DNA from 2 places in the Enterobacter sp. Taxon_8 genome. Region 2 is predicted to be linked to the other one. Evidence: predicted binding sites of a transcription regulator. Region 2 holds the regulator's gene; the other holds the start of a gene.

Region 1 (15,699 bases), 1.3 Mb from region 2:
CGGGGCGCTGGCGGATCTGGACGACCGTCTGGCCGGGCGCTTACGTAACCTGGTCATTACGCTTGTCTGCTTTTTTATTGCGTCAGCTTCCGTTGAGCTGCTTTTCCCGTGGCCCTGGCTGTTTGCCCTGGGCCTTACGCTCTCAACCAGCGGGTTTATTTTGCTGGGCGGGCTTGGGCAGCGCTATGCCACCATCGCGTTTGGTGCATTGCTGATCGCTATCTACACCATGCTGGGCGTTTCCCTGTACGACCAGTGGTACCAGCAGCCGGTTCTGCTGTTGCTCGGTGCCATCTGGTATAACCTGCTGACGCTAACCGGTCATCTGATTTTCCCGGTTCGCCCGCTGCAGGATAACCTTGCCCGCAGCTTTGAGCAGCTAGCCCGCTATCTGGAACTGAAATCCCGGCTGTTCGACCCGGACATCGAGGAAGAAAGCCAGGCGCCGCTCTACGATCTGGCCCTGGCAAATGGCCAGCTGGTCGCCACTCTTAATCAGACAAAAGCTTCCCTGCTTACCCGTCTGCGCGGCGATCGCGGTCAGCGCGGAACACGACGGACGCTTCACTACTATTTTGCAGCCCAGGACATTCATGAACGCGCCAGCTCCTCGCACGTTCAGTATGCCGCCCTGCGCGAGAAGTTCCGCTACAGCGACGTGATGTTCCGCTTCCAGCGTCTGCTGTCCATGCAATCCCAGGCGTGCCAACAGCTCTCTCACTCCATTCTGCTGCGCACGCCCTATCAGCATGACCCCCGCTTTGAACGCGTATTCAGCCATCTTGATGCGGCACTCGACCGCGTTCAGGCCAGCGGAACGTCACCGGAACACATCAAAGCGCTGGGTTTTCTGCTTAACAACCTGCGTGCGATTGATGCCCAGCTGGCAACCATTGAGTCCGAACAAGCGATGGCGCTGCCAGGCAGTGAGGTGGAAAACCAGCTTGCTGATGACAGCGTACACAGCGTTAGCGATATGTGGCTACGGCTGAGCCGCAACTTTACGCCGGAGTCGGCTCTCTTTCGGCACGCCGTGCGAATGTCGCTGGTTCTGTGCGTGGGGTATGCCTTTATCCAGATTACCGGGCTGCATCACGGCTATTGGATCCTGCTGACCAGCCTGTTTGTCTGCCAGCCGAACTATAATGCCACCCGACACCGTCTTGCGCTGCGTATTATCGGCACGCTGGTGGGCGTCGCGATTGGCCTTCCGGTGCTCTATTTCGTGCCCTCCGTTGAAGGTCAATTGATCCTGATCGTGATTACCGGCGTGTTGTTCTTCGCGTTTCGCAACGTGCAGTACGCCCATGCCACCATGTTCATCACGCTGCTGGTGCTGCTTTGCTTTAACCTGCTGGGTGAAGGGTTTGAAGTCGCCCTGCCCCGAGTGATCGATACCCTGATTGGCTGTGCGATTGCCTGGGCCGCGGTCAGCTTTATCTGGCCGGACTGGCGTTTCCGAAATTTGCCGCGCGTGGTAGACAGGGCGATGAACGCCAACTGTCGATACCTTGACGCGATCCTGGAGCAGTATCATCAGGGCCGCGATAACCGCCTGGCTTACCGGATAGCCCGCCGCGACGCGCACAACAGTGATGCGGAACTGGCCTCCGTAGTCTCTAACATGTCGACGGAGCCTCGCGCCACGGCGGATATTCGTGAGACCGCGTTCCGCCTGCTCTGCCTGAACCATACGTTCACCAGCTATATTTCGACGCTGGGCGCTCACCGTGAGAAACTCACCAACCCGGGTATTCTCAACCTGCTCGATGACGCCGTCTGTTATGTCGATGACGCGCTTCATCATCGACCAGCCGATGAGCCGCGCGTTGAACAGGCGCTGGATGAACTGGCTCAACGCATTGCGCATCTAGACCCGGGAAACGACAGTAAAGCACCTCTGGTGCTTCAGCAGATAGGCCTGCTTATCGCTCTGCTGCCTGAAATTTGCCGGCTGCAACAGCACATCGCTACCTGGAGGAGTGATTCTCCTGTGGCTCAGTCAACGCATTAAACCACTCCGTGAGCTCCCGGCGAATGTCTGCCGGGAGTGCCGCTTCATGCAGCCCCTCGATAGCCCCTTCCAGCGCGAAGAGAACTTTAATACTCAGCGCTTTATTTTTTGCCCGCATCTTTAGCCAGCACGCCCTTGCACCAAGCTCCCGCAACATTTCCTCATTGGTGATGCCAGCTTCAAAGAGCAAGACTTCAAGCTGAAAGGTCAGGTTTGGCAGATCCTTGAGTCGGTTTCGTTGATGGCGCTGATAACGCTCTTTTCTTGCCGCACTGAGCGCAAACGAGGAGAGCTGAAGTAACCGCTCCCTGTCCTGCCATAATCCGTCATCAACACGATAATAGTTGAGCAGCACCGGACGGCCTCGCTTCATCAACGTCAAAAAAGAGGAGGCATTTTTTACACAGTATTTGGCACTCTCCTCACAGGCGCGAAGGTAAAGCTCGCCATCTGAGACCATGGCAAAAACAGCATCATCCACCGCAAGGGTATAGCCGCCAAACAACGCGCGGTGATGAATCTCGCCCAACGGGGAGAGGTATTCCTGAGATTTATAAATCCGTTCATAAGATATCTTTTTCATGATATTTCCCTTCAAAATCATAAAGTAACAACTAAATTTCTTACTAGCGGATCCGTTAGCAGGAAAATAGGCAACTTAACGTCGTTGAGCAAGATGATTTTTCGAGGAGCATCAAGATTGAATGAATTTTGCGAGTCGCTTTCCGAAAATGAGGTTGATCTTTGGGCATACAGGGGTTACTGTATATCCATACAGTAACTACAGGGCTGGAATGAATATGCACACTTCAGGCTATGCAAATCGCGCTACCTCTCTCTCTTCTGCTGCAGGCAATGTCTCGCAGAATTCCATCGAGCGTGTTTCCACGGGGCTTATCAGTGAAGTGGTTTATCGTGAAGACCAGCCCTTGTTAACGCAACTTCTGTTACTGCCGTTATTACAACAGCTCGGTCAGCAATCGCGCTGGCAGCTTTGGCTCACGCCTCAGCAAAAGCTGAGCCGTGAGTGGGTTCAGTCCGCCGGCCTGCCGCTGACGAAAGTCATGCAAATTAATCAACTCTCGCCTTGCGATACCGTTGAGTCGATGATCCGCGCGTTACGCACAGGGAATTACAGCGTGGTGATTGGATGGTTACCGGAAGAATTGACTGAAGAAGAACATTTCCGTCTGACTGAAGCCGCTGAAGAAGGGAATGCGATCGGGTTCATTATGCGTCCGGTTCGATCGGATTCTTACCGCAGAGGACAACTTTCTGGGCTAAAAATTCACTCAAATTTGTATCATTGAGCGAAATTAAGATTTTTCCTGGAATTTTTTTTGACCGCAAGATGGGATTTAAGTTCCCGACCTAAAAATTGCGGCAAGGCTTGTCTGGTGCGGTTCTCCTTAATTTTATTGCACAAAATTCGTTCGAAAAATGTTAAATAATCGGTATACGGAACTTTTTTTTTCATATGCCTGACGGACTTCACACTTGTAAGTTTTCAGCTACGTTGTAGACTTTACATCGCCAGGGGTGCTCGGCCTAAGCCGAAGATATCGGTAGATTTATATTTGACCACGCCCCCCGGTGAAGGATTTAACCGTGATTCTCTCTTGAGACTTTCATGGCGAATTTTGGATGATAACGAGGCGCAAAAAATGAAAAAGACAGCTATCGCGATTGCAGTGGCACTGGCTGGCTTCGCTACCGTAGCGCAGGCCGCTCCGAAAGATAATACCTGGTATGCAGGTGGTAAACTGGGCTGGTCTCAGTTCCACGACACTGGCTGGTACAACAGCAGCCTGAACAATGATGGCCCAACTCACGAGAGCCAGCTTGGTGCAGGTGCGTTCGGTGGCTATCAGGTTAACCCGTATGTTGGTTTTGAAATGGGTTACGACTGGTTAGGTCGTATGCCATACAAAGGCGACACCATCAACGGCGCTTTCAAAGCACAGGGCGTTCAACTGACCGCTAAACTGGGCTACCCAATCACTGACGATCTGGACGTGTACACCCGTCTGGGCGGCATGGTATGGCGTGCTGACTCCAGCAACAACATTTCTGGCGACAACCATGACACCGGTGTTTCCCCAGTATTCGCTGGTGGCGTTGAGTGGGCTATGACCCGTGACATCGCTACCCGTCTGGAATACCAGTGGGTTAACAACATCGGCGACGGCAACACCGTTGGTGTTCGTCCAGACAACGGCATGCTGAGCGTAGGTGTTTCCTACCGTTTCGGCCAGCAGGAAGAAGCAGCACCAGTTGTTGCTCCAGCGCCGGCTCCAGCTCCAGAAGTACAGACCAAGCACTTCACTCTGAAGTCTGACGTTCTGTTCAACTTCAACAAAGCGACTCTGAAACCAGAAGGTCAGCAGGCACTGGATCAGCTGTACACCCAGCTGAGCAACCTGGATCCTAAAGACGGTTCTGTAGTGGTTCTGGGCTTCACCGACCGTATCGGTTCTGACGCTTACAACCAGAAACTGTCTGAGAAACGTGCTCAGTCTGTTGTTGATTACCTGATCTCTAAAGGTATCCCAGCTAACAAGATCTCCCCACGTGGTATGGGCGAATCTAACCCAGTTACTGGCAACACCTGTGACAACGTGAAAGCTCGCGCTGCACTGATCGACTGCCTGGCTCCAGATCGTCGCGTAGAGATCGAAGTTAAAGGCATCAAAGACGTTGTAACTCAGCCAGCGGCATAAGTTATCGTCTTATAAAAAAACCCCGCCATGCGGGGTTTTTTATTGTCTGAAGAAAAGTAAAAAATCTACTTTTTACCCAACAGAGCCTGAAGGTCGTTCTTCAGCGTCGACATCTGGTTGGCGTACTTCTCTTTATGTTCTGCATCCTCAATCAGCTGCACGATGGTTTCCGACAGCGTTTTTCCCCGTCGTTGTGCCAGCCCGGCCAGGCGCTGCCAGACAACGAACTCAAGGTCGATTGATTTTTTGCGAGTGTGCTGATGCTCAGCATTAAAATGCCGTTTGCGTCGCGCGCGGATAGTTTGCTTCATCCGGTTTAACAACGCAGGATTGATGTGTTTCTCAATCCACCCGTTAACCTGTACCGGTTCATTTTCGAGGGTCAGCAAAATATCCACGGCTTCTTGCGCAGCGCTGGCTTCGATGTAGCAGGTGATCAGCTCCCCTTCACGGTGCTTTTTGACCAGGTATTTCCATTTCCAGCCGCTTTCGAGATTTTCCAGTTGTTGATATTTCATTGCGATCTCAGTGTTACCACGTAACTCTGTTCAGAATATCAGTTTTTTAGCAATCTGCTGAAAAGAAATCATATCCTGTGAGTGAATGCAGCCATTCGCCCTGTCGAAATCCCCAATCCTGCTTGGGTACAGCCCCCCGCTTACGGTATACTCCACGCTTTTACATCTGACTAAAAAACATCAACTTTGACCATTACGAAACTTGCATGGCGTGACCTTGTTCCGGATACCGAAAGTTATCAGGAACTGTTTGCACAGCCAGATCTCGCAAAAGAACACGAATTCATCCTTAGCGATACGCAGCCCCGTTTGCATTACGCGCTGGAGCAGGTGTTAAGCCCCTGGGCAACTGCGCCCTTCATGCTGCTCAAAGCCCCGGAAGAAGCGGAATACCTGACGCTGCTCGGTGATGCTGTGCGTCAGCTGAAGCCGGAAGCGAACGCCGTTTTTGGCGGGCAGTATCGTATTGCGGGACATGATGTCACTTTCGAACCTGCGGCGCAGGCCGATGGCGCTTTTGCCGCTAAGGGCGAAGTGGTTACCGCTAACTGGGTCGAGGCGGAACAACTCTTTGGTTGTCTGCGCCAGTTTAACGGCGAACTTTCGCTGCAGCCGGGGCTGGTACATCGCGCAAATGGCGGTGTTCTCATCATCTCACTGCGTACCCTGCTCTCGCAGCCGCTGCTGTGGATGCGTCTGAAAACCATCGTGCATCAGCAGCGTTTCGACTGGGTCGGCTACGATGAGTCTCGTCCCCTGCCTGTCTCGATTCCGTCTATGCCGCTGTCGTTAACCGTCGTGCTGACGGGCGACCGTGAGTCGCTGGCGGACTTCCAGGAAATGGAGCCCGAACTGGCTGAGCAGGCGGTATATAGCGAATACGAAGATAATATCCAGATTGCCGATGCCGACGATATGGCGCAGTGGTGCCAGTGGGTGATGACCGTTGCAGAACGTTTTGCGCTGCCAACGCCTGCGGCTGACGCGTGGCCAGGCCTGATACGCGAAGCGGTGCGCTATACCGGTGACCAGGAAACGCTGCCACTCTGCCCGCTCTGGATAGGTAAACAGCTGCGTGAAGTGGGTGTGATTAGCGGTAACGGTGCGTTCACCGGAGAGCAGCTCACCCAGATGCTGGCTCAGCGAGAATGGCGAGAAGGCTATCTTGCTGACCGTATGCAGGATGAAATTCTGCTGGAACAAATTCTGGTGGAAACCGAAGGCGAACGCGTCGGGCAGATCAACGCCCTGTCGGTGATTGAATTTCCTGGCCATCCGCGCGCATTCGGGGAACCGTCCCGTATCAGCTGCGTTGTGCATATTGGCGATGGCGAATTTACCGACATCGAACGCAAAGCCGAGCTGGGCGGCAACATTCACGCCAAAGGCATGATGATCATGCAGGCGTTTTTGATGTCTGAGCTGCAGCTTGAGCAGCAGATCCCCTTCTCGGCCTCGCTGACGTTTGAACAGTCCTACAGCGAAGTGGATGGCGATAGCGCCTCTATGGCTGAACTGTGCGCCTTAATCAGCGCCCTGGCGGAAGTGCCCATCAATCAGAACATCGCGATCACCGGCTCGGTGGACCAATTCGGTCGTGCTCAGCCTGTCGGCGGCCTCAACGAAAAAATTGAAGGCTTCTTCTCTATCTGCCAGCAGCGCGGTTTAAATGGCAAGCAGGGTGTGATTATTCCTGCTCCCAACGCACGCCATTTAAGCCTCAGCCAGGAGATTCTGGATGCGGTTGAACAAGAGCAGTTCGCCATCTGGGCCATCGAAGGGATTGAGGATGCACTACCCTTACTGACAAACCTGGTATGGGATGGCGAAGGGCAAACCACCCTGATGCAGACTATCCAGGAGCGCATTGCTCAGGCAACACAGCAGGATGCTCGTCACCGTTATCCATGGCCGTTACGCTGGCTGGGCTGGTTTAGTTCGAACTGATCGGACTTGTTCAGCGTACACGTGTTAGCTATCCTGCGTCCTTCACTAAAATAAGGCTTACTGAGAACATGGTAGATAAACGCGAATCCTATACAAAAGAAGATCTTCTTGCCTCTGGTCGCGGCGAACTGTTTGGCGCAAAAGGCCCACAGTTGCCGTCCCCGAACATGCTGATGATGGACCGTGTCGTGAAAATGACCGAAACCGGCGGCAACTTCGATAAGGGTTACGTAGAAGCAGAACTCGATATCAACCCGGACCTGTGGTTCTTCGGTTGCCACTTTATTGGCGATCCGGTAATGCCTGGCTGTTTGGGCCTGGATGCCATGTGGCAGCTGGTTGGCTTCTATCTGGGCTGGCTGGGTGGCGAAGGTAAAGGCCGCGCACTGGGCGTGGGCGAAGTGAAATTCACTGGCCAGGTTCTGCCTACAGCGAAGAAAGTGACCTATCGTATTCACTTCAAGCGCATCGTAAACCGCCGCCTGATTATGGGCCTGGCAGATGGTGAAGTACTGGTCGACGGTCGTCTGATCTATAGCGCAAGCGACCTGAAGGTTGGCCTGTTCCAGGACACTTCTGCGTTCTGATCGTGCTTTTCGAACCCCGGAAAGGCGAAACCTCCGCAATGCGGAGGTTTCTTTTTTGAAAGAGACGTTATCAGGCTATGAGTGCCCTGTCGCCGATGGCTTCTCGCCAGCCTCCAAGCCATTGTGACCTTTGATTTATCGTCTGATAAGGACACATTTCTTTAGAACGTCCAGCGATGCCGGCCTGATAACCACGTTGATGAGCCCGTTCCAGGCGATCTCGTTTCTGTCTCTTCATGCCTCGTTTCCCTCATTCTTTTGTCTGGTGGAAAGAAAACAGTGTCTGCACTATCTGCACAGGCACAGATAACGAATACCCCGAATTAGTCGCATCGTCAATGTTCAAAATTCATACGGGTGTCATATCTGTGAGCTACATGGAAGTTCATTTGTACAAAAATTGTGACGTGGCACAAGTAACAACCTGAGTTGAAAACGAAAAAAAAACCGCAATCAGCGACAGGCCAACTGCGGTTTTAATGATGAATTTTACTTATGGCAGCCGGGAAATCTCCCTCGCGATACTGGCCGACTCCTGCGCCCAACCCTGAGCCAGGACTTTCACCATTTCGTCATAGCCATCCTTCTGCTGCTTCAGCTCCAGATGGAAAGGACGCTTAATCAGCTGCCCCTGATGGTTTAGCAACCACTCCCCGCTGATCACCACCGCACCGTCATAACGGCCGTGGAAGCCCGTTACTGTGACGTTCAGCGTATCCTGATCGTTACCCAGCGGCTGCGACGCGACTACCCAGCCCGGAAGCTGGCTGCCCAGGTTAGCCACCAGCGTGTTGCGCAGCTGCTGATCCAGCGGGCTGGCCCACAGGTTGTTGGTCGCAATCACGTATTTAACGTCGCTGGTCTGATAGACCACGCCGTTTCCTGCCAGATAATCCGGCACGGCGACCTGCTCAACCCACAGCTGGCGGTTTCCCTGACTCGCCGTGCTTTGCCCACCGCTGTGGGTTGCCACAGGCAGCTGATAATAACTTTTATTATCTCCCCCTGAACTGCACGCCGTTAACAGCAGAGCGCCAACCATCAATAGCCATTTTTTCATTCTTTTGCCCTCTTCGGCTCAGGATCCTTTTTATCTTTCGCTTCGAATACCAGCGCATTGCTCTTCTCGTTGAGCGTTTTCAGCACCGGCTGTAGTTCACGCAGGACCTGATCAAGACGCTGCATATCTGCCACCATCTTGTTATAGGCCGCAGAGCCCGGCTGGAAGCCCTGCATACTGCGGTTCAGCTCACGCAGCGTTTTCTGCATGTCCTGCGGCAGCTGCTGCATGCTCTGGCTCGCCGTGATCTTGTTGATGTTATCCAGCGTGGTTTGCAGACGGCGCATCGTTGCCTGGCTTTCGCTCAGCGAGTTTGTCGCCGCTTCAATCATCGGATTCAGTGGCAGATTGTTGATCTTATCCAGCGTCTCCATCAGACGCTGCTGGATCTGCGCCAGACCGCTGCTCACCGTTGGGATGATCTTGTAGCCGCCGAATTCACGGATACCGGTAATCGGCGGTGCTTTCGGGTAGAAGTCCATATCCACATACAGCGCGCCGGTTACCAGGTTGCCGGTTTTCAGCGACCCGCGTAGACCGCGTTCCATCAGTTGGGTGATGTGGGTAGCGATATCCTGGTTTTCACCAATCTGGTTAAGCAGACGCTCTGGTTCAATGCGGATCAGCACCGGAATGCGATAGTCATCATCCAGCATCTGGCTCAGACCCGGGACGAAGAACGGCACTTGCCCAACCGTACCGAGGCGAATACCGCGGAACTCAACGGGCGCCCCCGGCTGCAGGCCGCGAACGGAGTCTTTGAAGAACATCAGGAAGTCAACGTGATCGGTATAGAGTGCATCCTGAATGCTTTTTTGATCGTCAAAGAGGCGGAAAGCGGTGTTCTCTGCAACCGGCTGCCCCAAATCCAGGCCTTCCGGCACGTCAAAACTCACGCCGCCGCCAAACAGCGTGGTCAGCGAACCCATTTCAACGCGCATGCCTGCCGAGGTCAGATCCACCGCGATCCCGCTGTCTTTCCAGAAACGGACGTTGCTGGTGACCAGGCGATCGTTTGGCGCATTGATGAAGAGCTGATAGCTAATTGCGCGTTTCTGCGGATCGAACGTGCTTTTCTCAACCGACCCGACGCGGTAGCCGCGGAACAGGACCGGGTCGCCGGCCGTGAGCTGACCTGCTTTTTTGCTGTCGAGGATCACGCGGATGCCCTTGGCATCAGGCGGCGCAAGCGGCGGTGAATCCAGAAGCTGGTATTTGGCAGGCTGGTTACCCTTAGCGCCTGGCTGCAGCTCTATGTAGGCGCCCGAAAGCAGCGTTCCTAAGCCGCTGATCCCTTCACGCCCTACCTGCGGTTTAACGACCCAGAAAACGGAATCGTCGTGCAGCAGTTTCTCCATGCCGGCATTAAGGCGCGCCTTAATCTCCACATGGGTTAAATCGTCGGTCAGGGTTGCGCTTTCGACCACGCCCACATCCACGCTACGGCTTTTGATGGTCGTTTTACCGCCCTCAATCCCCTCGGCATTGGTGGTTATCAGCGTGACTTCCGGTCCCTGATGGCTGTAATGATAAAACAGGATCCATGCACCGATCAGCGCGGTCACGATGGGAAAAATCCACACCGGTGACCAGTTTTTGACCTTCTGCACTTTCGCCTCTCCACTCTTATTTTCCATGCTCTTACTCTTCCTCATGGCTTGATTCAGGCTCACGATCCCACGATAAACGAGGGTCGAAGGTCATGGCCGCAAACATGGTCATGATCACGACCAGTGCAAACATTAAAGCCCCCATCGCGGGATAAATACTCATCAAACCGCCCATCCGCACCAGCGCAGAGAGAACGGCGATGACAAACACGTCTATCATTGACCAGCGTCCAACAAACTCGACCACTTCATAAATCAGGTGCATGCGTTCGCTGTCGCGCTTCCCATGGCCCTTCGCATCCCAACAGAGCCAGGCGATGGCGATCATTTTTAAGGTTGGCACCATAATACTGGCGATAAAGATAACGCCAGCGACCGGATAGGAACCCTCGCCCCAAAGCAGTATCACCCCGGCCAGGATCGTTGAGGGCATTTTGTCACCGAGCAAATCGGTGATCATGATTGGCAGAATGTTAGCAGGCAGATACAGCATGATGGACGTGACCAGCAGCGCCATCGTCCACTGAAGACTATTTTTACGCCGCACGTGCCCTTTCGTTTCGCAGCGCGGACAAACGTCGAGATCGGCGGGCAGCACGGCGGTACAGCATGGGCAGGAACGCAGCCCCTGACGAATGCCGGGCACGCCGACCTTCACCGTCTGCGCAAGCGTCGGTGCCGGGGCGATATCATCCCACGCCCAGCGCCTGTCAACGCACTGGAATGCACGCAGCTGGAGGACGCAGTACAGACACCACGGAATAAAGCTGCTGCCGATCCCCACGTCGCCGTACGCCATCAGCTTCACGAAACTGACCAGAATGCCCGCCAGAAAGATCTCGGCCATGCCCCAGCTTTTGAGCTGAAAAAGGATACGCGCAAGCCGGATTTTCAGTGATGCGGGCATCCTGACGCGGTTGACCAGTAAAAGGATTACGACCAGGCAAAAAGCCGGGACTATCTGGACAAACAGGAGAAAAAAGGTGCCGAGGCTAGCGTAATCTTCTGAGAACATCACGCCCGGGATCTCAAGCAAATCCACCTGGCTGGTTATCCCACCCACCTTCATATAGATGAAGGGGAAGAGATTAGAGAGCAGCAGCATAAAAAGTGCTGCAAGAGCGTAAGCAGTGGGACGCTGCCGCGGCGCGTCCCACTCGGTTGTCAACGTCGCACCGCAACGTGGACACAGGGCTTTATGTCCGTGACCAAGCTCTGGCAACGCCACGAGCATATCGCATTGCGAGCATAAAATATGCCTGTCGGCATGGTGCTGGTCACACATATGTTATCCCTGTTTATGCGCCGTTTTTCAGAGACTCAAGGTACTCCCAGCGCTCAAATGCTTCTTCCAGGGCTTTTTCAGCCGCGGACAGTTCTGACAGTACTTTCTGAGTATAGTCATGCGATTGGGTAAAGAATGACGCATCAGCAACCTGTTTTTGCAGATCCTCAAGCGCGGCCTCCAGCTCTTCAAGACGCTGCGGCAGTCCCTCCAGTTCGCGCTGCAGGTTATAGCTTAGTTTAGCCGAGGTTTTCTTGACAGTTTCTGCTTTTGTTACAGTAGCTTCAGGACCAATTTTGGACTTTGACTGCTTCGTCGCCAGCGACTGTGCCTGCTGCCCTTTTGCGTCGTGATAACCGCCTACATATTGACCAATTCGCCCTTCACCTTCGAAGATCCAGCACTCGGTCACGGTGTTGTCAACGAACTGACGATCGTGGCTAACCAGCATCACGGTACCCTGATAGCCGTCGATCAGCTCTTCGAGTAGTTCCAGCGTTTCGACATCCAGGTCATTCGTTGGTTCATCGAGAATCAGCAGGTTACTTGGCTTCAGGAACAGGCGCGCCAGCAGAAGACGGTTGCGCTCACCGCCTGACAGCGCGCGCACCGGCGTCATGGCGCGTTTCGGATGGAACAGGAAGTCCTGCAGGTAGCCCAGCACGTGGCGCGGCTTGCCGTTTACCATCACCTCCTGCTTACCTTCAGCGAGGTTATCCATCACCGTACGGTCCGGATCCAGCTCCGCGCGGTGCTGGTCGAAGTAGGCGACCTCCAGCTTGGTCCCGCAGTGAATGCGGCCGCTGTCGGCCTGCAGCTGGCCCAGCATCAGCTTCAGCAGCGTGGTTTTACCGCAGCCGTTCGGGCCAATCAGGGCGATTTTGTCGCCGCGCTGGACCTGTGCGGAGAAGTCTTTCACCAGCACTTTACCGTCAACCTGGTAGTTGACGTTTTCCATTTCGAAGACAATCTTGCCGGAGCGGGACGCCTCTTCCACCTGCATTTTGGCGCTGCCCATCACTTCACGGCGTTCGCTGCGCTCGCGACGCATCGCCTTCAGGGCGCGCACGCGGCCTTCGTTACGGGTACGGCGGGCTTTGATGCCCTGGCGGATCCAGACCTCTTCCTGCGCCAGCTTGCGGTCGAACTCGGCATTCTGCAGCTCTTCCACGCGCAGGTTTTCTTCTTTCTCCAGCAGATAGGTGTCGTAATCGCCGGGATAGGTGACCAGCTTGCCGCGGTCGAGATCGACAATACGCGTCGCCATATTGCGGATAAACGAACGGTCGTGTGAGATGAAAATAATGGTGCCGCTGAAGGTTTTCAGGAAGCCTTCCAGCCAGTCGATCGCTTCGATATCCAGGTGGTTAGTCGGTTCGTCCAGCAGCAGCACCTTCGGCCCGCTAACAAGCGCGCGGCCCAGGGCCGCCTTACGCAGCCAGCCGCCGGAGAGCGCCGACAGCTCCATATCGGGTTCCAGACCGAGCTGTGCCAGCACTTCATTAATACGGTTTTCAAGCTGCCACAGACCGTGGTGATCGAGCATCTCCTGCACTTTTGCAAGTTCGTTGAGGTTTTTGTCGCTCGGATCGGTCATCACCAGATGCGAAATCTCGTGATAGCGCTTCAGGTATTCGGCCTGTTCGGAGATCCCTTCCGCAACGAAATCGTAAACGCTGCCGGTCACGTGACGCGGCGGGTCCTGCTGGAGGCGGGAGACGATCAGATCCTGTTCGTAAACAATGCGTCCGTCATCCAGGCCCTGTTCACGGTTAAGGATTTTCATCAGCGTGGATTTACCCGCGCCGTTACGGCCCACCAGACAGACGCGCTCGTTATCTTCGATGTGCAGCTCTGCATTATCGAGAAGCGGTGAGTCGCTGAAAGAGAGCCACGCGCCGTGCATACTAATTAAAGACATTTATTTTTCCTTTCAGACCGCGGTAATAAACCAGCAGTTATGGATTTGACGGTTACGGGCAAAGTCCTGAGACAGCGTTTTTTGGCTGATTTCTTGTGCTTTCAGTCCCAGGGCTGCTAAGCCGTCATGATCCATACGGAAGCCGCGTTTGTTGTTCGAGAACATAATGGTGCCGCCTTTGCGCAGCAGGCGCTTCAGGTCGGTCATCAGGCGCAGGTGATCGCGTTGAACGTCAAAGCTATCTTCCATACGCTTGGAGTTGGAGAAGGTCGGAGGATCGATAAAGATCAGGTCGAACTGCTCGTCGGTATCGCGCAGCCAGCCCAGCACGTCGGCCTGCATCAGGCGATGCTGACGTCCGGTTAAGCCGTTAAGGCGCAGGTTGCGCTCCGCCCACTCCAGATAGGTGCGGGACATATCTACCGTGGTAGTGCTGCGCGCGCCGCCCAGACCGGCATGCACGCTGGCGCTGCCGGTGTAGGAGAAGAGATTCAGGAAGTCCTTGCCTTTACTCATCTGGCCCAGCATGCGGCGGGCGATACGGTGATCGAGGAACAGACCGGTATCCAGATAGTCGGTCAGGTTGACCCACAGGCGCGCGTTGTATTCGCCCACTTCGATAAAGTCGCCCTTCTCGCCCATCTTCTGATACTGGTTTTTGCCTTTCTGACGTTCACGCGTTTTCAGCACCAGCTTGTTTGGCGCAATACCCAGCACGGCGATGGTGGCGGCAATGACGTCCAGCATGCGCTGACGCGCTTTTTGCGCATCAATGGTTTTCGGCGGCGCATATTCCTGAATCACCACCCAGTCCGCGTAGCGGTCAACCGCCACGTTGTACTCCGGCAGGTCGGCATCATACAGGCGGTAGCATTCAATGCCCTCCTGCTTCGCCCACTTCTCAAATTTCTTCAGATTCTTGCGCAGACGGTTAGCGTAATCTTCCGCCACGCCGGACGGCTTGCTGTCGGCCGCCTTCTCCGCCAGATGGTAGTTTTTCTGCACGCAGTCCAGCGGGCCGTTTTTCGCCTTAAACTGGCGATCGGCACGCAGCTGCAGGCAGCTCAGCAGCTCCGGCGAGGCGCTAAACAGAGACAGGTTCCAGCCGCCGAAGTGGTCCTTCATATTACGGCCCAGCAGGCTGTGCAGGGCAATCAGCGCCGGTTCACTGTCGAGACGTTCGCCATATGGCGGGTTGCTGATCACGGTACCGTACGGGCCTTTTGGCAGCGGGTTGGTCAGGTTTGCCACGTCTTTTACTTCGAAGGTGACCAGCTCGCCGATACCGGCACGGCGGGCGTTGCTGCGCGCGCGCTCAATGACGCGCGGGTCGCTATCAGAGCCGTAGAAATGAGAGGTATATTCCGCCAGCCCCTTACGTGCGCGGGTCTGCGCGTCGTCTTTGACCTCTTTCCAGAGCGCTTCATCGTGCTGCGCCCAGCCCTTGAAGCCCCACTGGCCGCGGTGAAGTCCCGGCGCGCGGTCGGTGGCCAGCATGGCCGCTTCAATCAGCAACGTACCGGAACCGCACATCGGGTCGAGCAGCGGCGTGCCCGGCTGCCAGCCGGAGCGCATCACAATGGCGGCCGCCAGGGTCTCTTTGATGGGGGCCATACCGGTACGATCGCGGTAGCCGCGCAGGTGCAGCCCCGCGCCGCTCAGATCGAGAGAGATGCTTGCCGTGTCGCCGTTCAGCCAGACGTTAATACGCAGATCGGGGTTTTCACGATCGACGTTAGGACGTTCCTTATTTTTACGGGTAAAGCAGTCCACAATGGCGTCTTTTACGCGCAGGGCACCGTACTGGCTGTTGCGGATCTCGTCGTTCACGCCGTTGAAATGTACCGCAAAGGTAGCATTCGGGGTGAAGATCTCTGTCCAGTCGATCATCTGTACGCCGGTATAGAGGTCAAGATCGCTATAAACCTTGCACTCCTTCATCGGCAGCATGATGCGCGACGCCAGGCGGCTCCACATCAGGCTCTGGTAAATAAGCCGCGTGTCGCCCTCAAAATGGACACCACCCTGAACCACCTG
Region 2 (15,699 bases):
TAACAGCATGACAAAAAAGCCAATCACAAAAAGTAGTTCCAGCATGGTGCTCTCCCACGAGTTCCCGAGTAATGCATTAAGCATTACAAGATCCATGCCAAAGCTAACGTTTTGTTCTTAAAGCAAAACGCCCCGCGAGAACTCGCAGGGCGTGGTGAATTTGACGAACTTTTAGCGAAAGTTATCGCTTGTCTGCCACCAGTCGCAGCGCATGTTCCAGCACCTCAATATCGGCTCCGGCTTTATGCGCATTCTCGCTCAGGTAGCGGCGCCACTGACGCGCGCCCGGTATACCCTGGAACAGACCCAGCATATGGCGGGTGATATGGCCGAGATACGTACCGTTGCTCAGCTCGCGCTCAATATAAGGATACATCGCCCGCACGACGGCAACCGGATCGGTGTCTGAACCTTCGATGCCAAAGATTTCGCGATCGACCGTCGCCAGAATGCCCGGGTTCTGATACGCCTCGCGGCCGACCATCACGCCATCCATATGCGCCAGATGCGCTTTGGCCTCTTCCAGCGACTTAATGCCGCCGTTGATCGACATCGTCAGGTGCGGGAAGTCACGCTTCAGTTGATACACGCGCGGGTAGTCCAGCGGCGGGATCTCACGGTTCTCTTTCGGGCTCAGGCCGGAGAGCCAGGCTTTTCGCGCGTGGATGATGAACATCTCGCATTCGCCCTTTCCGGAGACCGTATCGATGAAGTTGCACAGGAATTCGTAGCTGTCCTGGTCGTCAATCCCGATACGGGTTTTGACCGTCACCGGAATGGAAACGACGTCGCGCATCGCCTTGATACAGTCCGCTACCAGCTGCGCGTTCCCCATCAGGCAGGCACCGAACATACCGTTTTGCACACGGTCGGACGGGCAGCCAACGTTCAGGTTGATCTCGTCGTAGCCGCGCGCTTCCGCCAGCTTCGCACACTGCGCCAGCGCGGCCGGATCGCTGCCGCCCAGCTGCAGGGCAACCGGATGCTCTTCCTCACTGTAGGCCAGATAGTCGCCCTTCCCGTGAATAATTGCGCCCGTGGTCACCATTTCGGTGTACAGCAGCGTATGGCGGGAGAGCTGGCGCAGGAAATAGCGGCAGTGTCTGTCCGTCCAGTCGAGCATCGGCGCAATGGAGAAACGGTGTGCGGGGAAAGCGGTCTGTGATTCTGACGACATGGCGAAGTTTTAAGCATCTGGTGGAAAAGGGGCGCTACTATAGCACAAAGAAAAGCCGGAGGCGCAGCGCCTCCGGTGGACTTTAGAACGTCATGCTCAGCTGAGCCCCTGCGCCCCAGGTTTCGTCTTCACCGTAAAGGCCCATCAGGTCAACATGCACGGTGCTAAACGGCGCGAAACCGACACCGCCGGTAAAGACATTGCTGTCGTTACCCTTCACGTCTGCACGATAACCCGCACGGACCGCCAGCCAGCTCAGCGGCGTCACCTCGGCACCGACACCCACGTACTGCGACGTATCTTCGCTCTTGAAGCCTTTGGTTTCGGTCAGATCGCCATCGGCGGTCAGCGTCACCAGGTCGTTGTGCCAGGCGGCACCGGCGGTTACCAGCGGGCGGATCTGATAGGTGTCTTTATAGCTCACCACTTCTCCCGTACGGCCATTGCGGATACGGATATCTTTGGTGTCGATATCGCGCGACATCAGGTTTTGTCCGCTCACGCCAACGGTCCAGTGTTCGCCGAAATCGGCCGCAATACCGGCATCCACGTTGAAGCCCGTATCGTCAGTACGGTAGCGGCTGTCGTTCCACTTGTTACTGTCGTAATCGTAGATTGACGTGGTGTAGTTATAGACCCAGGTTTTTTGCAGCTTTGGCGTCACGCCCACGGAAACAGGGACGCCGCCGAGGTCAAACTGGCGGGCAACGGCAACACCATAGTCGGAGACAATCGCTGCCCGGCCAGACGCGGTTGAGTTGAGGTTTTTAGTGATCTGATCCGTGCCGTTCAGCGCAGCGTCCAGGGCAACACCGGCAGCCACCACATTACTGCGTTGAATACCGCGCAGATAATCAATATCCTGCTGATCGATAGACGAGCTCACCCGGCCATGGGCATAGCCTTTCGCCATGAAGGCTACCGAAAGGACATCGTTAGGGATACTCACCGCAAGCCCTGCACCAGCCGTTGCGCGTGCGGTTTTGCCTTTGAGATAGTCCAGCTCATCGGCCAGATCTTTGGCCGCGCCCTGGAATTGATTAATGGAACCTAATGGATTGGTGATAATTTCTCTTGGCGTGAGATTATCAACCACATCCTTGTAGTGATTGATTTTGTCGTTGATGGTATCAATCTCGTCCTGAAGATTGTCCTCATCCGTTACCTGTACGCCAACGGACGGCAAAATGACCGTCACATCATCGTCAGGTTTTGCCTTTGCCAGCAGCGCGGGGTTGATTAATGCCCCACTGCCATAGCTCCCGGAGGCAACGCCAGTGCCACCCATTGCGTCGCTTCGTGATTCTGTCCAGGTATTGGCTGCTCCCGCCTGATTTGCCATAAACAAGGAAACAGCGATACTAACCACCGAAAATTTAAAATTTTTTTTCACAGTATGCCCGTTATAGTCTGTTATGAAATAACCCCTGTCTGTTATCACCCAAACAGGAACGAACTATTGCTGTGAATAAGTAGTAAAAGACCCGCTATTTCTATCCCTAAGTAAAACTCCCTTACGGCCTGTTATATTTTGTGACGGCCCTCAATATTTATAGAAGAGGAAATTATTTTTTCCCAGGTTTTCCATCATGCGGTCCAAAAAACTGGGGCGGGTGGTCTACCCAGCGATCCTCTCGGGTAGCGGCATAAACCGGGTTAAGCGGATAGTATATGCGGTTATGCTTCTTGTTGGCCTCGCCAACGACCAGGAGCCGAACCTCGTCGTCCGTGTTGTTGATAAAGGTATGACAGATGCCGGTACCGGCGGGAAAACCTACGCTGTCGCCAGGCTCCAGCTTCCACAAGTAGCCATTAATCCAGGCGTCAGGGTGGCCTTCAAGCACGTAAATAAACTCTTCTTCGTCGCTCTCCGCGTGCGGATAGGACGTCCTGCGCCCAGGCGGCAGGCGCTCATGATGGATGCCAATACGCCCGAGCCCAAGCTTTCGAGCCAGCGGGGCGCCGATAGAAAAAAGCTCATCGCTATCTGGATAGGTCGAATCATCCGCGACTTCTACGTCGCGCCAGTGCCGAATACAGTCAGGTTTTTTCATTGTTTATTTCCCGGTTTGTAATGGGTCAGGTATAGCACAGACTGGTGGATCTCGGCGTTTTTACCAGAACATGATAAAGTGAGGGTTTTCCGTCCTATAACATCCGGGGTGCTACATGGATAAGTCCACAAAAGAGCTGTTAGCGCAGGCCGAAAAGCTGTGTGCGCAACGCAATGTGCGCCTGACTCCGCAGCGCCTTGAAGTATTACGCCTGATGAGCCTGCAGCAGGGTGCCATCAGCGCCTACGATCTGCTCGACCTGCTCCGCGAAAGCGAGCCGCAGGCAAAGCCGCCGACGGTTTATCGCGCTCTGGATTTCCTGCTTGAACAAGGGTTCGTGCACAAGGTGGAATCCACCAACAGCTATGTGCTGTGCCATCTGTTCGATCAGCCCACCCACACATCGGCGATGTTTATCTGTGACCGCTGCGGCGTGGTGAAAGAAGAGGCTGCGGAAGGCGTGGAAGACATTATGCATACGCTTGCAGCGAAAATGGGGTTTGCCCTGCGTCATAACGTGATTGAAGCGCACGGGCTCTGTTCCGCGTGCGTGGAGGTGGAAGCCTGTCGCCATCAGGACGCGTGTCAGCACGACCACTCTATCCTGGTGAAGAAAAAGCCGCGTTAGCGGCAAAAGATAAGGCGGCCTGGAGCCGCCCTGTGGGTTATTCAGCGTTACCAGCGGTAGTCGTTACGGGTTTCCCAGTCTTTGACTTCGTTTTCCGCCTGATCTTTCGCGTAGCCGTAACGTTCCTGAATTTTACCGACAAGCTGATCGCGTTTACCTTCAATGACGGTCATATCGTCATCAGTCAGCTTACCCCACTTTTCTTTCGCTTTACCTTTGAACTGCTTCCAGTTGCCGCCGATTTCGTCTTTATTCATCATCGTGTCCTCTTAGTTAAGCGTCGGGTCGTAACGTCCGTTACGTTCTTTTCTGCTGGACGTGATAATTATTGTAGTTAAGGATTCCGTAGTTAATTTCATATTCGGAATCTTTAACCGTCACGATATATCGTGGCGCGAAGAGAACCAGGTATCGTTTTGCCAGTGGCGGTGCCAGATAAACGCCAGCGATAACCCGCGCAGCGAGAGGAAGACGGCCAGGGCCAGCCACAAACCGTGATTACCCAGCCAGGGAAGCGTTAGCAGCGTCAGACCAAACCCTGCCGCCGCGACCGCCATGCTGTTGCGCATTTCCGCTCCGCGCGTCGCACCAATAAACATGCCGTCCAGCAGATAACACCAGACGCCGACCACCGGTAAGATGACTTGCCAGAGGAGATAGTGACTCGCCAACTCGCGCAGAGCAGGTATAGACGTCAGCAATGCAACGATCTGCTCACCAAAGCAGGCGTAAACCAGACCAAAGGCCAGCGCCACCAGTCCCGACTGACGGCAGGCTGCCCGCCAGACATCCCGAAGCTGCCCGCTTTTTCGCGCACCGTATGCTTGCCCGGAATGCGCTTCAACCGCGTAGGCAAAACCGTCCAGCGCATAGGCGGTAAAGGTCAGAAGCGTCATCAATATCGCGTTGACCGCCACGATTTCTGGCCCCAGTCGAGCCCCGAAAACCGTCAGCGCGCCGAAGCAGAGCTGAAGAAGCAGCGAGCGCAGCATGATGTCACGGTTGAGGGCCAGCAGCTTACGGATATTGCCGCGCCATGCGGTTTTGAGCAGCGCCAGAGAGATCCCGCGCATCGACAGCACGCGCCAGACCATCCACAAGCCAATGATAAAGGTTCCGTATTCGGCAATCGCCGTCGCCAGCGCCGCGCCCCGCACGTTCATATGCAGGCCCATCACCAGCCAGATATCCAGCACAATGTTGAGAAGGTTGCCCACCACCAGCAAAATCACTGGCGCCCGGGCATACTGAACGCCCAGTAGCCACCCCAGCAGAACCAGGTTAGCCAGCGACGCGGGCGCGCTGAGCCAGCGGATTTCAAGGAAACGTCGCGCCTGATCCAGTACCGCCTCGCTGCCGCCAACGATATGAAGCGCAAGATCGATCAGGGGTGTCCGCAATACAACGATTAATGCACCCGCGCCAAGCGCGAGTATCAGCGGCTGCACCAGCGCACGCGCCAGACGCAGCGGATCTTTCGCACCATAAGCCTGTGCGGTAAGACCGGTGGTGCTCATGCGTAAAAAGAGCAACAGCATAAACAGGAAGCTGGTTGCCGTCGCGCCAATCGCCACGCCGCCAAGATAAACCGGTGAATCAAGATGGCCTATAACGGCAGTATCAACCAGTCCCAGTAAAGGCACGGTAATATTGGAGAAAATCATCGGCAGGGCAAGACGCCACAATGCCTTATCTGATGCCGTCAGTAGTGACATGAAAGATACCGGGAGTGGGGAATGAATCAGGCTACAGCGGTGCCATAGCCTGTCAGGAAGAGGTTACAGCCATTCACCGTTGCGAATCACCCCGACCGCCAGTCCTTCGATAGAGAAGTTCTGTTCGCGGAGATCGACCACAATTGGGGTGAACTCGTTGTTTTCAGGCAGCAACTGAACGGTGTTACCCTGTTTTTTCAGACGTTTGACGGTGACTTCATCGTCAATGCGCGCGACAACCACCTGGCCGTTACGCACATCCTGAGTTTTATGTACCGCAAGCAGATCGCCGTCAAGAATACCGATGTCTTTCATCGACATGCCGCTAACGCGCAGCAGAAAATCAGCGCTCGGCTTGAACATGGCTGGATCGACCTGGTAATGACCTTCAATATGCTGCTGTGCCAGTAAAGGCTCACCGGCAGCAACACGACCTACCAGCGGAATGCCCGTCTCTTCTTCTACAAGCAGTCGGATACCGCGTGACGCGCCTGATACAATCTCAATCACGCCTTTACGCGCCAGCGCTTTCAGGTGTTCTTCGGCAGCATTCGGAGAACGGAAACCCAGACGCTGCGCGATTTCCGCACGCGTAGGTGGCATACCCGTCTGGCCGATATGATCCCGGATGAGATCAAACACCTCTTGCTGCCTGGTCGTTAACGCTTTCATTCCGCCCCCTGGGTGTATATACAGTTATGCTGTGAGTATATACAGTCAAAGGCGATTTTGGAACCAAAAACTGCACAAAAAACCAGGGACTTAATTATTCCTCGAGGCTCATCGGAAATGTGACCAAAGCAGCGTGACCCAGGTGATAACGGCAGTGATAATCGCCAGTAATACGGCAGCAGATCCCATGTCTTTTGCGCGGCCAGAAAGCTCATGGAAATCGGAACCGATGCGATCCACAACGGCCTCAATAGCGCTATTAAGAATTTCCACTATCATCACCAGAAGTACGGAACCGATAAGAAGTACGCGGGTAATAGCATCAACATCAAGGAAACAGGCGACGATCACCGCGATGATAGCGGCGACGCCCTCCTGGCGAAACGCGGCCTCGTTGGCCCATGCGGCACGGAAACCTTTCCATGAATAGCCGGCGGCTTTGATGATACGTGTTAACCCAGTGGTATTATTGGCCATTAAAAGAACCTTTTTTAAAAAAGAGCGTCAGTAACAGGAGCCGTAGAGCGTTTCGCTACAGCCTGAAGTATGACGGGTAACAACAGAAATTTTGCGCGCTTTCTGTTATCCTTGCGCCGCAATTGCATTATTAACCAGAGGCTTTACATCGTTTATGTCCGGCTGGCCACGAATTTACTACAAATTACTTAATTTACCATTAAGCATCCTGGTAAAAAGCAAGTCTATCCCAGCAGAACCCGCGCTGGAACTGGGGCTCGATACGTCGCGTCCCATTATGTACGTTTTGCCTTATAACTCGAAGGCTGACTTACTGACGCTTCGCGCCCAGTGTCTGGCGCATGACTTACCAGATCCGCTTGAACCGCTGGAAGTTGACGGCACGCTGCTGCCGCGCTACGTGTTCATCCACGGCGGGCCGCGCGTGTTTACCTATTACACGCCGAAAGAAGAGTCCATCAAGCTGTTCCATGACTATCTCGACCTGCACCGCAGCAACCCCGATCTGGATGTGCAGATGGTGCCGGTATCGGTGATGTTTGGTCGTCGTCCGGGCCGCGAAAAAGGTGAAGAGAACCCGCCGCTGCGCATGCTTAACGGCATCCAGAAGTTCTTTGCGGTCTCCTGGCTGGGACGCGACAGCTTTGTACGTTTCTCCCCTTCCGTTTCGCTGCGTCGCATGGCGGACGAGCACGGCACCGACAAGATCATCGCGCAAAAACTGGCGCGCGTGGCGCGTATGCACTTCGCTCGTCAGCGCCTCGCTGCCGTAGGGCCACGCCTCCCGGCGCGTCAGGATCTGTTCAACAAGCTGCTGGCTTCCAAAGCGATTGCCCGCGCCGTTGAAGATGAAGCGCGCAGCAAGAAAATTTCGCATGAGAAAGCTCAGCAGAACGCCATTGCGCTGATGGAAGAGATTGCAGCGAACTTCTCTTACGAGATGATTCGCCTTTCCGATCGTATCCTCGGCTTTACGTGGAACCGCCTGTATCAGGGCATCAACGTTCATAACGCCGAACGTGTACGCCAACTGGCGCATGATGGCCATGAGATTGTCTATGTCCCCTGCCACCGCAGTCACATGGACTACCTGCTCCTTTCCTACGTGCTCTATCATCAGGGGCTGGTACCGCCGCACATTGCTGCCGGTATCAACCTGAATTTCTGGCCAGCAGGTCCGATTTTCCGCCGCCTGGGCGCGTTCTTTATTCGTCGTACCTTCAAGGGTAACAAGCTCTACTCCACCGTGTTCCGCGAGTATCTGGGCGAGCTGTTCAGCCGCGGCTATTCCGTGGAGTACTTCGTGGAGGGCGGGCGTTCCCGTACCGGTCGTCTGCTCGATCCGAAGACCGGCACGCTGTCGATGACCATCCAGGCCATGCTGCGCGGAGGTACCCGTCCGATCACGCTGGTGCCTATCTACATCGGCTACGAGCACGTGATGGAAGTGGGCACGTACGCGAAAGAGCTGCGTGGCGCGACCAAAGAGAAAGAGAGCCTGCCGCAGATGCTGCGCGGCTTGAGCAAGTTGCGCAATCTTGGTCAGGGCTACGTTAACTTCGGCGAGCCGATGCCGCTGATGACGTACCTGAATCATCACGTTCCAGAGTGGCGCGAGTCCATCGATCCTATCGAAGCGGTGCGTCCGGCCTGGCTGACGCCAACGGTTAACGGCATCGCGTCCGAGCTGATGGTGCGCATTAACAACGCCGGTGCGGCTAACGCCATGAACCTGTGCTGTACGGCGCTTCTGGCTTCGCGCCAGCGCTCGCTGACCCGTGAACAGCTCACAGAGCAGCTGGATTGCTATCTGGATATGATGCGGAACGTGCCGTATTCGGTTGATTCGACCGTACCTTCTACGACCGCCAGTGAGCTTATCGATCACGCGCTGCAGATGAACAAGTTTGAAGTCGAAAAGGACACGATCGGCGACATCATCATTCTGCCGCGCGAGCAGGCGGTGCTGATGACCTACTACCGCAACAACATCACGCATATGCTGATGCTGCCGTCGCTCATGGCCGCCATTATTACCCAGCATCGTCATATCTCCCGTCAGGAGCTATTGCGCCATCTTGAGACCATCTATCCGATGCTGAAAGCGGAGCTGTTCCTGCGCTGGAGTAAGGATGAGCTGGCGACAGAACTGGATAAGATGACGGAAGAGATGCGTCGCCAGGGGCTGATCGCCGTTTCAAACGACGAGCTGCACATCAATCCGTCACGCTCCCGTACCCTGCAGCTGCTGGCGGCCGGTGCGCGTGAAACGCTGCAGCGCTACGCCATTACGTTCTGGCTGCTGAGTGCGAACCCGTCCATCAACCGCGGTACGCTGGAGAAAGAAAGCCGGACGCTGGCCCAGCGCCTGTCCGTTCTGCACGGCATTAACGCCCCTGAATTCTTCGACAAAGCAGTCTTTAGTTCTCTGGTACTGACGCTGCGTGATGAAGGCTTCATCAGCGATACAGGCGATGCCGAGCCGGAAGAGACGCTGAAGGTTTACCAGATGCTCGCAGAGCTGATTACCTCGGACGTGCGCTTGACGATTGAGAGCGCCACGCAGGGCGAGTGATGTTAAAAAGCCGGGTGATGGTTTCACCTGACCCGGCCTGACGTTCTGCATAATAAAAGGCCCGGTAAGCGTTAACGCTACCGGGCCTTTTTTTCTGCCTTGTTAAATCATTGCATTTAGCTGAGCAGCGTAAAGGCAATCATCCCGACAATCGCACCCGTCGTGCCGAGTATGGTTTCCATCAGCGTCCAGGTTTTCAGGGTTTGCGCTTCGGTGGCGCCGGTAAACTTACCGAACAGCCAGAAGCCGGCGTCGTTAACGTGAGAGACCACAATCGAACCGCCCGCGATACAGATAGAGAGCGCGGCCATCTGGGCACCGGAGTAGTTCAGCTGTTCAATCACCGGCATCACCAGACCCACGGCGGTTAAACACGCCACGGTGGCGGAACCCTGAATGATACGAACCGCCGCAGCCAACACAAAACAGGTTACCGCAATCGGCAGGCCCATCCCGGTCAGCGCTTCACCCAGAGCCGGGCCCACGCCGGAATCCACCAGCACCTGCTTGAACACGCCGCCGGCACCGATCACCAGCAGGATAATGCCTGCAGGCTGCAGCGCCGCACCGCAGATCTCCATCACCCGATCTTTTGGCATCCCCTGACGCATCGCCAGGCCGTAAATCGCCACCAGGCACGCCACCAGAATCGCCGTGAACGGGTGACCGATGAACTCAAACCATTCGTAGGCAGTGGACCCCACCGGCACAAAGCGCGCGGCGATGGTTTTTAGACCCACCAGCACCAGCGGCAGCAGGATCAGCGACAGGCTGAAGCCGAAGGACGGCATTTTGCCCTCGCCCAGGTGCGGCTCGGTGACGTCATCCGGAATATGCAGCTCAACGTAACGGCTGATGAAGTTGCCCCACAGCGGACCGGCGATAATCATCCCCGGGATTGCCGCGCACAGGCCAATCAGGATCATCCAGCCAAAGTCGGCGTGCATCTGGGAGGCAAGCAGCATCGGCGCAGGCCCCGGCAGCAGAAACGCCGCAGCCGCCGCCACCCCCGCAAACAGCGGAATGACCAGCTTCACGAGGTTAGTACCAGTATGGCGCGCCATGGAGAATGCGACGCTTATCAGCAGCACAACGGCCACTTCGAAGAACAGCGGCAGCGCGCAAATCAGCCCTGCCAGGCCAATCGCGTAGTGCGCACGGCTGTGGCCAAAGGATTTCAGCATCTTCACTGCAATCTGGTCGACCGCGCCCGTCTCGTGCAAAATCTTGCCAAACATCGCGCCCAGCGCGACCACAATCGCCAGGAAGCCCAGCGTACCGCCCATCCCTTTTTCCATCGTCGCGGCGATCTTGTCGAGCGGCATACCGGAAAAGAGACCAGCACCAATAGAAACCACCATCAAAGCAACAAAGGCGTGCATGCGCGCCTTCATCACTAAAAACAGCAGCAGCAATACCGAACCCACTGCTGTCAAAACTAGCGTTAATGTACTCAAAACTTACTGCCTTTTATTAATGACCTCGATGGTGCTGGCAACAACACCCTCCAGTGACTGATCGATATCAACCACTAAGACGTCTTTTTCGTCTTCACCCGGCTCCTGCAGCGCTTCAAACTGCGTCACCAGCATCTGGGTTTTGAAGAAGTGACCTTTACGCGCCTTCAGGCGGCTTTCAATCACTTCGAAATCCCCTTTCAGGTAGATGAAAGAGAGATTCGGGTTGCCGTCACGCAGCAGGTCGCGGTAGGTTTTTTTCAGCGCGGAGCAGACGATCAGGGAGACTTTATTGGTACGCTGCATCGCGAACGCGGCGTCATTCAGCGCCTGCAACCACGGTTTGCGGTCGTCATCGTTCAGCGGCTCGCCGGAGGCCATTTTCATGATGTTGCTGCGCGGATGGAGGAAGTCGCCATCAAGAAACGCAGCCTGGAGTTGATGCGCCACTTCGCTGGCCACGGCTGATTTCCCGCTACCGGAAACGCCCATCAGGACGTAGACGTGGTGATCGTGATTAGTCGTGCTCAAAGGGTGTCCCTCAGTCAATTGTTACGGGTAACAGTTATCGGTAACATTGTCCTGCTGGGGCAAAAGAGAAGCAATATCCAAACGTGCGCGAAGTGAATAAGTGTGAGCTACTTCAAATTTGTCAGTTCAAATAGATCCACCCGGTGACAAGGTGAAACCTAAATCTAACATTTTCGGGGTCACCGTCTCGCCACGAATGCGCGCCAGCAGGCGTTCTGCGCCAATGCGGCCCATACGTTCACGCGGGGTCAGGACGCTCGCCAGACGCGGCTCCATCACCTGGCCAATGTCGTGGCCGTGGAAACCGGCGATCGCCATATCATCAGGGATCTTCAGCCCCAGACGCTGACACTCAAATGCTGCGCCGACCGCAAGGTCATCGTTGGTACAGAAAATACCGTCCAGTTGCGGATACTCACGTCGTGCCTGACGCATCAGCTCAATACCCGACGTATAGGAAGAGGACTGCTCCACCATCACGCTGTAGGGGGTTAAGTTCGCGTCAAGCATCGCCTGCTCGTATCCCTTCTGTTTGATGATAGTACGTTCATCAAGACGCGCACCCAGATAGGCGATATGACGGTGCCCGCGGGCGATAATGGCCGCCGTCATCTGACGCGCCGCTTCGAAGTTATCAAACCCCACGGCGATGTCGAGGCACGGCGACTGGCTGTCCATCAGCTCCACGACCGGAATACCGGCCACTTCAATCATTTTGAGCGTGCGGGCAGTGTGGGTACGTTCGGTTAAAATCAGGCCGTCAATGTTCCAGGAAAGCATCGATTCCAGACGTTCCTCTTCGAGTTCCGGCTTGTACCCGTAGTGGGCGAGCATGGTCTGGTAGCCAAACGCATCGGTGACGCTTTCGATTCCACGTAATACTTCGGCAAATACCTGGTTGGTCAGAGAAGGAAGCAGGACGCCCACCGCGCGGCTGGTCGCATTGGAGAGGATATCGGGCGCGCGGTTGGGGATATAACCCAGTTCATCAAGGGCAGCGGCAATCTTACCACGTAACGCTACGGAAACCTGTTCCGGGTTACGTAAAAAACGGCTGACCGTCATTTTGGTCACACCGACGCGATCGGCGACATCCTGAAGTACGGGGCGTTTCTTTTTCATCGTCCTGAGAAATCTTGAAGTGAGAGATTTGCTCAGTTTACCACGGACAAAGCCCATCCTTCCCCTGTCAAAGGGAAGGATGGGGATTTATTTATGTTTTATTACACCGGCGGCAGGTCAAACAGCAGAATTTCGCTTTCGCTGTCGGCGTGCACGGAGATCGCCTGCTCGTCCCAGATGGCCAGACCATCGGCGGTTGTCGCTTTGGTCCCGTTGATGGACACGTCACCTTTCACCACCTGGATCCAGACGCGGCGGTTAGCGGCAATCTGATGCACGGACTGTTCATCTTTCGCCAGCGCCCAGCGGTACAGCTCCATATCCTGATGCACTTTCAGGGAACCTTCACGCGCATCCGGGGACAGCACCAGCTGTTTGCCTTGTTTCGCGTCGAAGCGGCGCTGCTCGTAGCGCGGCGTGATGCCGGTCTCTTCTGGAATGATCCAGATTTGATACAGGTGCAGTTTTTCCGTTTTGCTCGGGTTGTACTCGGAGTGACGCACCCCGGTACCCGCGCTCATAATCTGGAACTCGCCCGCCGGAACCTGCTCTTTGTTGCCCATGCTGTCCTGGTGCTCAACCGCGCCTTCCAGCACATAGGTAAGGATTTCCATGTCTTTGTGCGGGTGGGTACCGAAGCCCTGGCCTGCATCAATCACGTCGTCGTTAATCACGCGCAGCGCGGAGAAGCCCATGAAGTTCGGGTCGTAGTAGTCGGCAAACGAGAATGAATGCCATGAGTCCAGCCAGCCATGATTCGCGTGACCACGTTCGTTTGCTTTGCGTAAGTAGATCATTGTTTTCACCCTCAGTTCGTTTCGATGGAGTAAGTGTGGACGCAAACGGCCTGGGATCATAGAGGGTGAAAATTGACTCCTCTGTTCAAAAATTATGAACAAGCACAGAGGAGCCGTTTTTGCTTATTTCGCGAGGGTTATCGTGGCAGGAGAAGCCTGCTCGAAGGCCCGTTCAAGGATTTCGAGGTTGGTCAGAACGTCAGATTCCTTGACGTAATTCGCCGTGCCGTTTGTGAGGGTCTCAAACAGCGCATCGTAGACGCGGCCATAGTCGCCGGTTTCCGGCTTCAGCGTTTCTTTGACCGTCATGCCCTCGTCGTTCACATACTCCAGCACGCCCACGGAATCGTCTGCGGCAAATCCCGGCTCGCCCGGCATGATATTGGCCTTCAGGCTGGTCTCCTGCTGGTCAATGCCGTACTTAATGAACGAACCCCGGGTACCGTGAACGATAAATTTCGGGTAGTCGATCTTCACCAGGTGGCTGGTTTTGACGATGGCCTTCAGGTCGCCGTAGAACAGCTGGGCTTCGAAGGTATCGTCCGGGTTGGCTTTGTTGCGCAGGCTGCGAATGTCATACGCCACGTGGTCCGGGCGGCCAAACAGGGAGATGATCTGGTCCATGGTGTGCACGCCCAGACCATAGAACGAACCATCCTGAGGCAGTCCGGGCTGCGTTTCCGCCACCGGACGGTAGTAATCGAAGTGACTTTCGATTTCCACGATGTTGCCGAGCTTGCCGCTTTCAATCGCTTTTTTCGCCGTCAGGAAGCAGCTGTCAAAGCGACGGTTCTGATACGGCGTGACGGTCAGGCCTTTGCTTTTCGCCAGCGCGAACAGCTCTTTCGCTTCGGCAATAGTCGGGGTGAACGGCTTTTCTACCAGCACGTTTTTACCCGCATTGAGCGCGCGTTTGGCATAGTCAAAATGGCTGTCGGCGTGGGTGCAGACAATCACCAGCTTCACCTGCGGGTCGTTAAGCACCTCATCGAGATCGCTGGTGAAGTGGATGCGGGAGTACTGCGGAGACTGCTCTTCCGGCTTCGCGCGGCGGCGGTAGATATGGGCCACATGCCAGGTATCTTTACGGTTGAGGACATACGGCAGGTGGTAGCGGGTGGTGCTTTTACCAAATCCAATAAATGCGCAATGTAGTGTCATGGCTCAGTCCTTTTGGAAGGTTACTGAGTCTAACCATAACAAAAAAAAAGCCAGCTAAAAGCTGGCTAAAGTAATACTGGAAGCAATGTGAGCAATGTCGTGCTTTCAGGTTCCCGTAGCGGTCTTCCTGAATGCAGAGCAATAATAATCATTCTCATTCGCACTTGTCCAATACTTTTTGCAAAAAATAGCGGTTGACTCAAATTTTAAAGTCATTGATGTTGGAAGGGACTTTTAACTGACTGAGGAACAAGGAATGAGTGAGATAGTGATACGCCATATCGAACCCAGCGATGCAGAAGCTTTACGTGACATCATGTCGCATCCTGATGTGTATCACGACACGCTACAACTCCCTCATCCTTCTATGGAAATGTGGCACGAACGCGTTGCGACAAAACCAGGCCGGCGCCATCTCGTTGCCTGTCTGGACCAGCGCGTTATTGGACATATGGCGCTGGACGTAATGGAAAACCCGCGTCGCAGCCATGTTGCCACATTCGGCATCAGCGTGGCTGCGGATATGCAGGGACGCGGCGTAGGCCGCAGGCTCATGAGCGAGATGATCAACCTGTGTGACAACTGGTTGCGCATTGAACGTATCGAACTGACGGTCTTTGCCGATAACCCCGCGGCAGTTGCCCTCTATAAAAATTTTGGTTTTGAAATCGAAGGGACCGGCAAGAAATTTGCCCTGCGCAACGGCGAGTATGTGGATGCGTATTATATGGCGAGAATGAAGTAGTGATTTGCCGGGTGGCGGCTTCGCCTTACCCGGACTACGTTCGTGCAGTTGTAGGCCCGGTAAGCGCAGCGCCACCGGGCAATACATCAATACCCCGCCGTCAAATCATCCACCGAACGCGGATCTGATGCGCCAAACAGCGCTCCGTCCGGCCCTACCATAATGCTCTGGGTGCTGCCCATCGCCTCTTTCACCGCCACCTTCTGCCCACGCTGCTCCAGCAGTTTAATGGTGTCCGGGCTAAAGCCCTTCTCGACGCGCAGCTCGTCCGGCAGCCACTGATGATGGAAGCGCGGGGCGTTGGTGGCTTCGGCGACGTTCATCCCAAAGTCAATGCTGTTCACCACCATCTGCAATACTGTGGTGATAATTCGGCTGCCGCCCGGGCTGCCGGTTACCAGCCAGGTTTTGCCCTCTTTCACCACGATTGTGGGCGACATGGACGACAGCGGACGTTTCTTCGGTCCTACCGCATTCGCATCGCCGCCGACCAGCCCGTAGACGTTCGGCACGCCCGGCTTGGCGGAGAAGTCATCCATCTCGTTGTTCAGCAGAATGCCGCTGTTGCCCGCCACAATCCCGGTGCCA

Evidence for each region. The regulator LexA, encoded in region 2, represses DNA repair genes until DNA is damaged. The targets are predictions, from matches to a motif close to TNCTGTATGTACATACAGNA.
Region 1: sulA (SOS-induced cell division inhibitor SulA) is a predicted target of LexA. The motif match lies at 2,775-2,794, and genes of this name have one in related genera.

Annotation. Positions count from the first base shown of each region.
Region 1 is NZ_CM177989.1:2,963,713-2,979,411, forward strand. Features, by position in the region: gene yccS (YccS family putative transporter) at 1-2,014, shown strand, start outside; gene AC4IBF_RS14225 (TfoX/Sxy family DNA transformation protein) at 1,971-2,597, opposite strand; gene sulA (SOS-induced cell division inhibitor SulA) at 2,815-3,324, shown strand; gene ompA (porin OmpA) at 3,679-4,734, shown strand; gene matP (macrodomain Ter protein MatP) at 4,800-5,252, opposite strand; gene AC4IBF_RS14245 (AAA family ATPase) at 5,439-7,199, shown strand; gene fabA (3-hydroxyacyl-[acyl-carrier-protein] dehydratase FabA) at 7,268-7,786, shown strand; gene rmf (ribosome modulation factor) at 7,857-8,024, opposite strand; gene pqiC (membrane integrity-associated transporter subunit PqiC) at 8,280-8,846, opposite strand; gene pqiB (intermembrane transport protein PqiB) at 8,843-10,483, opposite strand; gene pqiA (membrane integrity-associated transporter subunit PqiA) at 10,488-11,741, opposite strand; gene AC4IBF_RS14275 (ABC transporter ATP-binding protein) at 11,755-13,662, opposite strand; gene rlmKL (bifunctional 23S rRNA (guanine(2069)-N(7))-methyltransferase RlmK/23S rRNA (guanine(2445)-N(2))-methyltransferase RlmL) at 13,675-15,699, opposite strand, start outside.
Region 2 is NZ_CM177989.1:4,262,117-4,277,815, forward strand. Features, by position in the region: gene pspG (envelope stress response protein PspG) at 1-45, opposite strand, end outside; gene dusA (tRNA dihydrouridine(20/20a) synthase DusA) at 182-1,177, opposite strand; gene AC4IBF_RS20330 (conjugal transfer protein TraF) at 1,260-2,570, opposite strand; gene AC4IBF_RS20335 (cupin domain-containing protein) at 2,743-3,231, opposite strand; gene zur (zinc uptake transcriptional repressor Zur) at 3,347-3,859, shown strand; gene AC4IBF_RS20345 (CsbD family protein) at 3,907-4,116, opposite strand; gene dinF (MATE family efflux transporter DinF) at 4,237-5,574, opposite strand; gene lexA (transcriptional repressor LexA) at 5,638-6,246, opposite strand; gene AC4IBF_RS20360 (diacylglycerol kinase) at 6,355-6,723, opposite strand; gene plsB (glycerol-3-phosphate 1-O-acyltransferase PlsB) at 6,878-9,298, shown strand; gene gntU (gluconate transporter) at 9,415-10,755, opposite strand; gene gntK (gluconokinase) at 10,759-11,286, opposite strand; gene gntR (gluconate operon transcriptional repressor GntR) at 11,413-12,408, opposite strand; gene AC4IBF_RS20385 (pirin family protein) at 12,510-13,205, opposite strand; gene AC4IBF_RS20390 (oxidoreductase) at 13,329-14,366, opposite strand; gene yhhY (N-acetyltransferase) at 14,623-15,111, shown strand; gene ggt (gamma-glutamyltransferase) at 15,198-15,699, opposite strand, start outside.